One region of the Dechloromonas denitrificans genome, then DNA from elsewhere that is predicted to be linked to it. Evidence: riboswitches for the same ligand, from Rfam matches in the RefSeq annotation. Region 1 holds a riboswitch; each other region holds the start of a gene.
The links. Region 1 has a riboswitch for cobalamin ahead of KI614_RS15600 (TonB-dependent receptor). Riboswitches for the same ligand answer to the same signal wherever they lie in the genome.
Positions count from the first base shown of each region.

Region 1 (3,241 bases):
CATCACATGCTCGGGCGGAAAGCCTTGGGCGACGTACAACATGTACATGAAGGGAACCAGGGTCAGACCGCCACCGACACCAAACAGGCCGGCCACAAAGCCGCCAAAAATCCCCAGCAGGGGATAGGTCAACCACCAGAGTGTCATCAGTTTTCTACCAGACGCCGATTGATAAAAGCCCATTCCTCAGCGGTTACCGGTGTAATCGACAAGCGGTTGCCGCGGGCAAGAAGGCGCATGTTAGCAAGTTCCGGACAAGCCCGCAGTTCGGTCAGCGGCAAATAGCGCGTCTTTTGCACAAAGATGACATCACGCAATAACCAGCGCGGCGAATCGGCTTTGGATTTTGGGTCGAAATACGGGTTGACCGCGTCAAACTGGGTTGCATCGGGATAAGGCGCCGAAGCGATCCGGCAAACCCCGGCGATCCCTGGTTCGGCACAGCCCGAATGATAGAAAAACGCCAGATCACCGACCCGCATCGCATCGCGCATGAAGTTGCGCGCCTGATAGTTTCTGACGCCAAACCACGGAAAGGGAATATTCGGCTCGGCGGCAAGATGATCAATCGAAACCTCGTCGGGTTCCGATTTCATCAACCAGAACTGCACAGCCGCTTGATCGGGGACTGCCATCGAAAAATCACGAGAAATAGTCATCGCCAGGCCAAAAAAAGGCCCCCGCAAGTGCCGTCAGACCGGCATCCTGAACCGGGGTCCAGAATGGTCGCTTTCCAGCTGCATCAGGAACGCCTGACTGAGAGGCACTCACAACAGCAGCGGTATGGTCCGCAACCGATGCCAATTAGCATTGGTTCAAGGAATATATGGTCTTAACAAACACCGCAGGGGACGCTCGGCGGGCGGCGCCGGGGTCAACAGCAAATGACCTAGATGTCCAGTTGCTGCTGGGGCGCAAGCACGGAATCAATTCGTGCTCCCATGTGATCGATTCTACGCTTTGTCTCGGAAGTATCAACAGATTCCGCATCGCCTTCGACACCACCGGCAGCCTGACCGGCCAGCAGTTCGTGCGCGATGTTGAGCGCAGCCATGACCGCCACGCGCTCAGCAATGGTGCTTTTGGTGCGCTGGGCGATTTCGCGCATTTTGTTGTCAACCAGGTCGACCGCAGCAAGCAGCGCATCGCGCTCTTCGGCACTGCAGGCCACGCGATATTCGCGCCCCATGATTTTGACATCGAGGAAATTCGTTTCGGTGCTCATCTCAGACATCCTCGGGCAGCTTGTCGACCAGGCCTTCAAGGCGCTCTCGCGCCACCGTCATTGTCTGACGCAAGTGGAGACGCTCTGCCTCGGCAGCAGCCATCTGGTTTTTCAGCACCTCGTTCTCGGCACGCAACTGGTGCACCAGGGCAACCACCTGTTCAATCTTGGCTTCAAGCGCTTCGAGTTCGGTATTCATGGCGCGAACTATAGAGGGAAAAACGATGCGTGGTCAAGGACTAAGCCTTTATTCTCAAAGTGGTTTATACGAAATGAGCACGACTTTTATAGTGCGATGCAGCAAGCGCGCATGTAGAATGCGCACCGTGTCAGGTGCTGCGCGCGGATTCTCCAAGTGCAGTTAAACGGGAAAGCGGTGCGTCTCCGATGAGATCAATCCGCTGCTGCCCCCGCAACGGTAAGTGAGTGCGGATGTACCTCAAGGCCACTGGGTAAAACCTGGGAAGGCGGTACGTCAAGACTTGCGAGCCCGGATACCGGCCTGAAACAAATCACGGAATTGCCACGGGGTTGTGGCGCCAGCTTTATTCGGCCGACCTGTCATCCCTTGCTTTTCCTTTTCAATGCCATTCTGGTTCGCGGGGACGCCTGCCGGAAGAAGGAAGACCATGAATTTTCGATTGACCCACACTGCGGCTGTCATCAGCTCGCTTTTCGCGCATCACGCCATTGCCGAACCACTGCGCAGCGACCAGCCGACCGAACTGGAATCGGTCGTTGTTTCGGCCAGTCGTTTCATGACGCCGCTGGAAAAGGCACCGGGGCAGATCGAGATTGTCCGCCAGGATGAATTGAACAGCCGCAAAAACGACCGATTGAGCGATGTCGTCAAATACATTCCGAGCCTGACCATCCAACCCGGGCGAGGCACGACCCAATCGACCCAGGCCATGTCATTGCGCGGTATCCCGGACGAACGACGGATGCTGGTCATGGTCGACGGCGTACCGGTCAACGACGGTTACGCCGGGAGCGTCAATTTATCCGGCATGCCGACCGAAATACTCCGCCAGGCAGAAGTCATGGTCGGCCCGATGTCTTCACTCTATGGCGGGACGGCGATGAGCGGCGTGGTGAATTTCACCACCTTGATGCCGAAAGCACCGATGTTCAACGCCAGTTTTGGTTACGGCGCACCTTTTTCACGTGGGACGGCACCGGAAGACACGCGCCGGATCAGCTTGATGGGCGGCACGCTGTTCGATAATGGCCTGTCGGTCCTGATTGGCGGCAACTGGATGGCAACCGCCGGCTATCGCAATGAAAATGTCACGGCAACAAGCAGTCCTGGCGCCACCGTCAGCGGTTGGACCCAGACCAGCAGCAACAAGGGGGTCAATGCTTATCTCGTTGGCAATAAAGGAGCAACGGCCTGGGAAGAAAATGGCGAGTACATCAAACTCGAACAGCGCCTGGGCGGCCTGAATAAATGGCGCGCCGGCTGGCAGCGCCAAGCTTATGAATACTCGAACAGCACCCCGGAAAGCTATCTCAGAAACAGCAATGGCACGACAAACTGGAACGGATGTACGCCGACAACAGCCATCTGTTCGACCTGGATGGCCAGCCCGGGCGCTTATGAACGGCAGATCTACTCGCTAGGCGGCGATATCGAAACGCTGGGCGGATTGCTCAAGATCAGTGCCGCCTATATTGATGTCAGCAGCAATTATTTCATCACCCCCAGCACCAGCCGGATCAGCGACTCTCCCGCCCGCAGCGAATTGCTTGATGCTTACTGGACACGTCAGCTGGATCGCCACGGCATCACGCTGGGGAGCGCATGGCGCCACGACCGGGCAAACAACAGCGAATACACGCTGAGTAACTGGCACGATGCATCAAGCCGGGGCAATCTCTACGCCAACGTCAGTGGAGAAACCAATTCTCTCGGCCTGTATGCTCAGGATGAATGGCAACTGAGCGATCGCCTGCTCGCGCATCTCGGCTTGCGTTACGACTACTGGAAAAATTCGAACGGTCATATCGAGACCC
Region 1 is NZ_CP075187.1:3,301,635-3,304,875, forward strand. It holds gene KI614_RS15575 (sulfite exporter TauE/SafE family protein) at 1-147, opposite strand, end outside; gene KI614_RS15580 (EVE domain-containing protein) at 147-596, opposite strand; RNA gene ssrS (6S RNA) at 674-854, opposite strand; gene KI614_RS15590 (cell division protein ZapA) at 890-1,225, opposite strand; gene KI614_RS15595 (hypothetical protein) at 1,227-1,424, opposite strand; cobalamin riboswitch at 1,540-1,746, shown strand; gene KI614_RS15600 (TonB-dependent receptor) at 1,855-3,241, shown strand, end outside.

Region 2 (3,241 bases), 1.4 Mb from region 1:
GACCTCAACCTGCCCGAGCGCTTCGACATCAGCTACATCAGCGAACAGGGCGAACGCGAACGTCCCGTCATGTTGCACCGGGCGCTGTTCGGTTCACTGGAGCGCTTCACCGGCATCCTGATTGAGCATTACAGCGGCCTCTTTCCGCTCTGGCTGGCACCGCAGCAAGCCGTCGTGCTGAATATCAGCGAAGGGCAGGCCGACTATGCGCAAAGCGTGCTGAAAGTCTTGAAAAAGGCCGGGCTACGTGCCGCGATCGATCTGCGCAACGAAAAGATCGGCTACAAGATCCGTGAATACACACTGCAGAAAATGCCTTACCTGCTCGTCGTCGGCGACAAGGAAAAAGCCGAGGGTCGCGTCGCACTGCGCACGCGGGCCGGCGAAGACCTTGGCAGCTTGCCGCTGGCCGAAGTCATCGCCCGGCTGCGGCAGGAAGCGCAGCCGCCCGGCAGCGAGGCAGCATGCTGATCCGCAAACTGTTCAAGTTCGAGAACGCCCACATCGTGCGCGGCTGCAGCACGCGGCGTTGCTCGCATTCGATCCACGGCCACTCGTACAAAGTCGAACTACTGCTCGAAGCCCACGCGCTCGACCACGGCCAAATGGTCTACGACTTCGGCCTGCTGAAACACGGCCCGCGCACGCTGATCGATGCCTTCGACCACGCCGTCGCCCTCTGGTCGGGCGACGACCCGGACTACATCGCCGCCTGCCAGCGCTTTTCCGAGCGCTGGATTCTCATTCCCGTCTCGCCCAGTGCGGAGCAATTCTCACGGCTGTTCTTCTTGCTGATCGACCGCTTGCTGGACATGACCGAGAAGACCAACGGCGAGGCCGACGTGCGCCTGCACTCGGTCATCGTCCATGAAACCGAAACCGGCTACGCCCAGTGTTTTCGCGAAGATGCGGTCAACCCGAAAATGGGCCTGATTCTGCCAGGCGATATCGTATTTTCACCCGCCATACAGCAGGACTGGGCCGATGCTGCAGTGCGGAGTTTGCTGGAGCAGGCGCTTGATCAATCCGGTATCGACAAGCAGGTACAAATTGCCTCCTAGTCTGGTGACACGTATTATTCGTCCGTCCCGATACGTCTTTATTGATGCATCGGCACAAAAAACTGTCGACTCAGGCAATGACACAGCCCGACTGTTTTCAAAGGTGTCACCCCTTGCATCAGGTGCCTGTTTCGGTAACGAAACGGGTGAAACGGGAACGAGGTGCGCGATCAGCGATGATCGCAATGCCTCGGCTGCCCCCGCAACGGTAAGCCAGTGCGGCTACATCATGGTGAATCAACGATTCACCGGCCACTGCGCCATGACGTGGCGTCCAACCGGACGCGTGCGGATGGCGTGGGAAGGCGATGTAGCAAACCTGGCGAGCCCGGAGACCGGCCTGCTGCATTCCTGCTGTACGAGAAATCGGCACAGCGTATGCAATGGATCGTCTGCGGGGTTGCGGATGGTGACAGCGATGCGTCGACCATGGGTCGGTGCCGGTCATCTTTGCGCGTGCAGACGGTCAAGTTTAAGGATTTGACCATGCAAAGATATCTCCCTCGGGCAACAAATGCCTGTTTTCAACCGCGCAAATTGACGGCTACGGTGCTTGGTGCCATTGCTTTGTTGGCACCATCTGGCGTATTCGCAGATGATTCTGGGTCAGCACGTGCCAAGCAGGCAGCCTCCAACGTGGCCCCAGCCGAGCGTACTGCCGAGCTACCCACAGTGACGGTGAGTGCTGGCCAGAGCGAAATCAAGCGCATCTCCGCCGACACGTTGGATACCCGTTCTCTCGCCAACGTGCAGTCTGTTTTGCAGGACGTTCCGGGTGTCTCCTATTCACGTTCCGGCGGGCTAGGTGGCCAGATCGTGATGCGCGGGTTCAATTCAAATACGCCGCGCACCTTGCTGCTGGTTGATGGTGAGCGCTTTCGCGGGCGCAATACACTCGAATTCAACCTGATCGACCCCAACCAGATCGAGCGAATAGAGGTGTTACGCGGCCCAGGGTCAGCTTTCTACGGGCCGGATGCGATGGTTGGCGTAATTAACGTCATCACTCGCCGGGCCAAGGGTGATGTCAACGGCCCGCTTACGTTTACCCCTTTGCTCCGGGCGCTGGAGTACAACAGCGCCAGCGACATGAAATCGGTCCGGCTCGAAGGGCAGGCCATGGGCAATGGCCTGGATGCGCTGGTAGGCGTGAGCTACCGGACGGCAGGGAATTTTTCGTCGCCGGAAGGTACTGTTCCCAATAGCGATTTCACCGTTGGCCAGTTTGATTTGCGCGCCGGTTATCAACTTCAGCCCGGGCACCGCCTTGAATTGACGCTCAAGGCGGCCGATACGGAGAGCGGTCGAGCCGGCGGGATTGGCGGTGCACCTGGTTCGCCGCTGGTCGTCCAACGCGAAGACCCACTGCGTGAGCGCTATGCCCGCCTGGCTTATTCAGGTCGCCAGGAAGACTGGGGCGTGGAGCAACTCAACGCAAGCCTGTACGTGCGCAGCCTGTATTCGCGGCTGACGACGGAGAACCGCACGCAAAAAAACAAGCTGACGGTTTCCGAGAACATCGTCGACGGCCCCATCGTGTATGGCGGAAAACTCTCGGCACTGATGCCTCTTGGCCCGCATATGCTGACTTTCGGTACGGATTTTTTCCATGAAATGCGGAAAGGAGCTCAGTCCGGTTCGGAAGTCACAACGCTGAGCACGGGCAAGACAGTCATTACGCCCATCAGCCAGAACTCGCCGGATGCCGAACAGACCAATGTCGGGCTGTTCGCCCAACTCGATTATGTCTTCTCGGATGCGTGGTCGGCAAAGCTGGGGGGGCGAGCGGATTACGTAAAAAGCCGAACTGAAACCAGCCCCATCATTTCGCCGACACTGCAATCCGCTTATGAGCGCAACCGCGAGCGGACAGATCAGCCGCTGACCGGGGAGGTCAGCCTGGCCTACCACTGGAACGACAATCTCACGCTATGGAGCGGAGTCGGCACCTCGTTCCGCGTGCCATCGACTATCGAGAGCTTTGGTTCCAGTCGCCAGGGCACTGGCTACAACGTACCGAACCCCGAGTTGCGGCCCGAAGAGGGCAAGACGCTGGAAATAGGTACCCGCTACAGCGGGGCGGGCAAACGCCTGGACATCACCCTTTTCGATAGCCGTTACACCGATTTCATCGTCCGTGTGCCGATCACCTTTAATGGCCTTGCTTCCTTTCAAAACCA
Region 2 is NZ_CP075187.1:1,260,418-1,263,658, reverse strand. It holds gene thrS (threonine--tRNA ligase) at 1-471, shown strand, start outside; gene KI614_RS05865 (6-pyruvoyl trahydropterin synthase family protein) at 465-1,061, shown strand; cobalamin riboswitch at 1,165-1,420, shown strand; gene KI614_RS05860 (TonB-dependent receptor) at 1,440-3,241, shown strand, end outside.
Region 2: it holds a riboswitch for cobalamin, as region 1 does, so the genes downstream of both, KI614_RS05860 (TonB-dependent receptor) here and KI614_RS15600 (TonB-dependent receptor) in region 1, are expected to answer to the same signal.

Region 3 (3,241 bases), 290 kb from region 1:
GTGAACTTGCCGGACAAGGCCAGGACCAGCGCTACCACGCCATAACTTCCGACCCGCGAATCCTTCATGATTTCAAGAATGCGCTGCTTTTCCCAACCGCCGCCCAGGCCATCGGCCGTATCGGACAGGCCATCTTCGTGAAAAGCCCCGGTCGCATAAATCGTCGCCGCCATCGATAGCAGGACAGCCACCGGCTTGGGCCAGAGCCAGGCCGCCCCGAGATAAACCAGCGCCCCGATACCGCCGACCAGCAGGCCGACGGCAGGGAAATAGCGCGCGGCTGAATTCAGTGCCTCGGCCGAATGCCCAACCCAGCCGGGTACCGGCAGCCGGGTGAAAAAACGGATAGCCCCGAAAAAATATTCCAGCTCACGCTTCAACATCGGGGCTTATTCCTGCTCGGACACGCCGGCCGACTCGAAACTGGCCATTTCATTGAGGAAAGCCAGCGCCGCACGGACCAGCGGATAAGCCAGCGCCGCTCCGGTACCTTCGCCGAGCCGCAAGCCGAGATCAAGCAGAGGCTCGGCCTGCATTGCGCGCAGTTGGGCCTGATGCCCTGGCTCGGCCGAGCGATGGCAGAAAATGCAGTAATCGGTCAATGCCGGGAAAAGCTTTGCTGCGGTCAACGCGGCCGAACTGACAATAAAGCCGTCGATCAGCAACACCATTTTGGCTTCCGCCGCCGCCAGCATGGCGCCAACCATCATGGCGATCTCGAAACCCCCGAATTCGGCCAGCACGGCGAGCGCTTCATCGCTGCCTCCGGTGGCCCGGTAACGACTCAACGCCTTATCCAGCAAAGCCTGTTTACGAACCAGGCCGGCATCGTCCAGCCCGGTGCCGCGGCCAACCGCCTCGGCCAGCGAAACCCCGGTCAGACAATGTGTAATCAGCGACGCCGATGCCGTGTTGCCGATCCCCATTTCGCCGAAGCCAACAACATTGCAACCGCCCGCCGCCAGACCGCGCACGATCTCGGCGCCGCTGGCAATCGCCACTTCGCATTGCGCCAGGGTCATTGCCGGCTCATCGATGTAGCTGGCCGTTCCAGCGGCGACCTTGGCGTCGATCAGACCCGGACGACGACCGAATTCATGGGCCACCCCCGCGTCGACCACGGAAAGCGCCATACCGTTCTGGCGGGAGAAAACATTGATCGCCGCACCGCCGGCCAGGAAATTTTCCACCATCTGCCAGGTCACTTCCTGCGGGAAAGCTGACACACCGGCCTTGGCCGCACCATGGTCGCCGGCAAAAACCAGCATCTGCGGCTGCGTGAGCTGCGGCGTCAGGCTGTGCTGGATCAGCCCGATTTTCCTGGCAAGCGTTTCAAGCTGGCCAAGCGCGCCAAGCGGCTTGGTTTTCTGGTCGATTTTGTGTTGCAGCGTAACGGCCAGCCCCTGGTCGGGGCGAGTGATATTGAATTTTGAATGCATCCGATTCTTTCTGTTCGAAAAAGCAAAAGGGCCTCGCGGCAACGTTTGCAAAAACGTCGCCACGAAGCCCTGTCCACAGGCTTCCGGCCCAAACTGACTCGATACGTCTTCTGGCTCTCGGATCAGCCGTTTGCCGCACCTTCCCGCCGGGTCTGTTTCCCCATAGGCAGTGGTTTGTCGCGACATCCGTCCCCGATTACAGCGGCGGGCCCGCCACGGAATTGCACCGTGTTCCGTTACATCGAATCGGGCCGAATTATCCGGCTTGCGGCGACCCGGCGCAATCACCTAAAGTGCCGACCATGAAAGAACTCATTCTTGGTGGTGCCCGTTCGGGCAAAAGCGTTCACGCTGAAAAACGGGCAGCCGAATCCGGCCTCAAGGTCGTCTACCTGGCCACGGCCGAACCCCGCGACGGCGAAATGTCGCGCCGCATCGCCCATCACCGCGCCCGCCGCCCGGCCGAATGGGGCTGTGCCGAAGAAACTCTTCACCTGGCGCAACGTTTGCGCGAACTGGCCGCGCCGGACACCTGCATCCTGGTCGACTGCCTGACCCTATGGCTTTCCAACCTGCTTTTTGCCGGCCTGGCCGGCACCCAGGCCGAAGCCGGCCAGGCCATCGACTGTCCGCTGTTCGACGGCGAGACGGCCGGCCTGATCGAATGCCTGCCGGGCCTGCCCGGACGCATCATCCTCGTCTCCAACGAAGTCGGCTGGGGCATCGTGCCGATGCATCCGGTTTCCCGACTGTTCGCCGATGAACAGGGACGCCTCAACCAACGCGTCGCCGCTGTTTGCGACCGCGTCACACTGGTTGCAGCCGGACTGCCACTATCACTGAAGTAGGGTTATTCTTCGTACTTTAATGCGGCGGAGGAACCATGCAGCGCTTGCTCGACATTCTGGCCTCCGGCATCCATGACACCAAGAATCAGCTGTTCGTCGCCGAAGCGCTGATTGCCGCGCGCGAAGCCGAACACCGCATCGATCTCGGCGAGGCACGCTACGCCATTGAAGCGGCCGCCGAGCGCCTGTCGCGCACGCTCGCCAGCTATCGGCTGCTCCGCCACGGCGCCCAACTGGCCATCGTACCAACCATCATTGGCGATCTTTGTGCCGAAGTCGGGCTGGCCCAGAAAGCCCACCTTGCCGCCAACGGCATCACCCTGAGCATCGATTGCCAGGCACCAGATGCCTGGCCGCTGGACCGTGACCTGATGACCGACATGCTCGGCAACGCAGTCCAAAATGCCGGCCGCTTTGCCCGCAGCCAAGTGCGCCTGACCGCCAGCGAATGCAGCGATGGCCTGCATTTGTTGGTCGAAGACGACGGCCCCGGCTTTGCCAATTTTCCACCTTCCAGCGGGACCGGGCTGCTGCTGGCCGAACGGCTGGCCCGGCTGCACTGCCGGCAGGAGCGGCATGGCAGCTTGCGCCTGAGCAACGACAGCCGGCTGGGCGGCGCTCGTTTTGAGTTGTTCATTCCGTAGATGAGCGATTACAGCAAAAAGCGTTTTCTCGTCATTGACGACCAGCCGCTGGCCCGCGACGCGCTGCGCAGCATCGCCCAGACGGTCGGTGCCTTCGCCGTCGAATTCGCCTCGAATTACCAGGATGCGATCTACCGCATTCGCAACAACGTACCGGACATCATCCTCTGCGACTACATCCTCGGCGACGGTCGCTCCGGCCAGCAATTGCTCGAAGAATTGCGCCGCTTCAACCTGCTGCCGGACGAAACCATCTTCATGATGGTGACCGGCGAACAATCCTACGAACAGGTGGTTTCTGCGGTTGAGC
Region 3 is NZ_CP075187.1:133,879-137,119, reverse strand. It holds gene KI614_RS00650 (adenosylcobinamide-GDP ribazoletransferase) at 1-383, opposite strand, end outside; gene cobT (nicotinate-nucleotide--dimethylbenzimidazole phosphoribosyltransferase) at 390-1,439, opposite strand; cobalamin riboswitch at 1,522-1,700, opposite strand; gene cobU (bifunctional adenosylcobinamide kinase/adenosylcobinamide-phosphate guanylyltransferase) at 1,742-2,287, shown strand; gene KI614_RS00635 (ATP-binding protein) at 2,323-2,931, shown strand; gene KI614_RS00630 (response regulator) at 2,932-3,241, shown strand, end outside.
Region 3: it holds a riboswitch for cobalamin, as region 1 does, so the genes downstream of both, cobT (nicotinate-nucleotide--dimethylbenzimidazole phosphoribosyltransferase) here and KI614_RS15600 (TonB-dependent receptor) in region 1, are expected to answer to the same signal.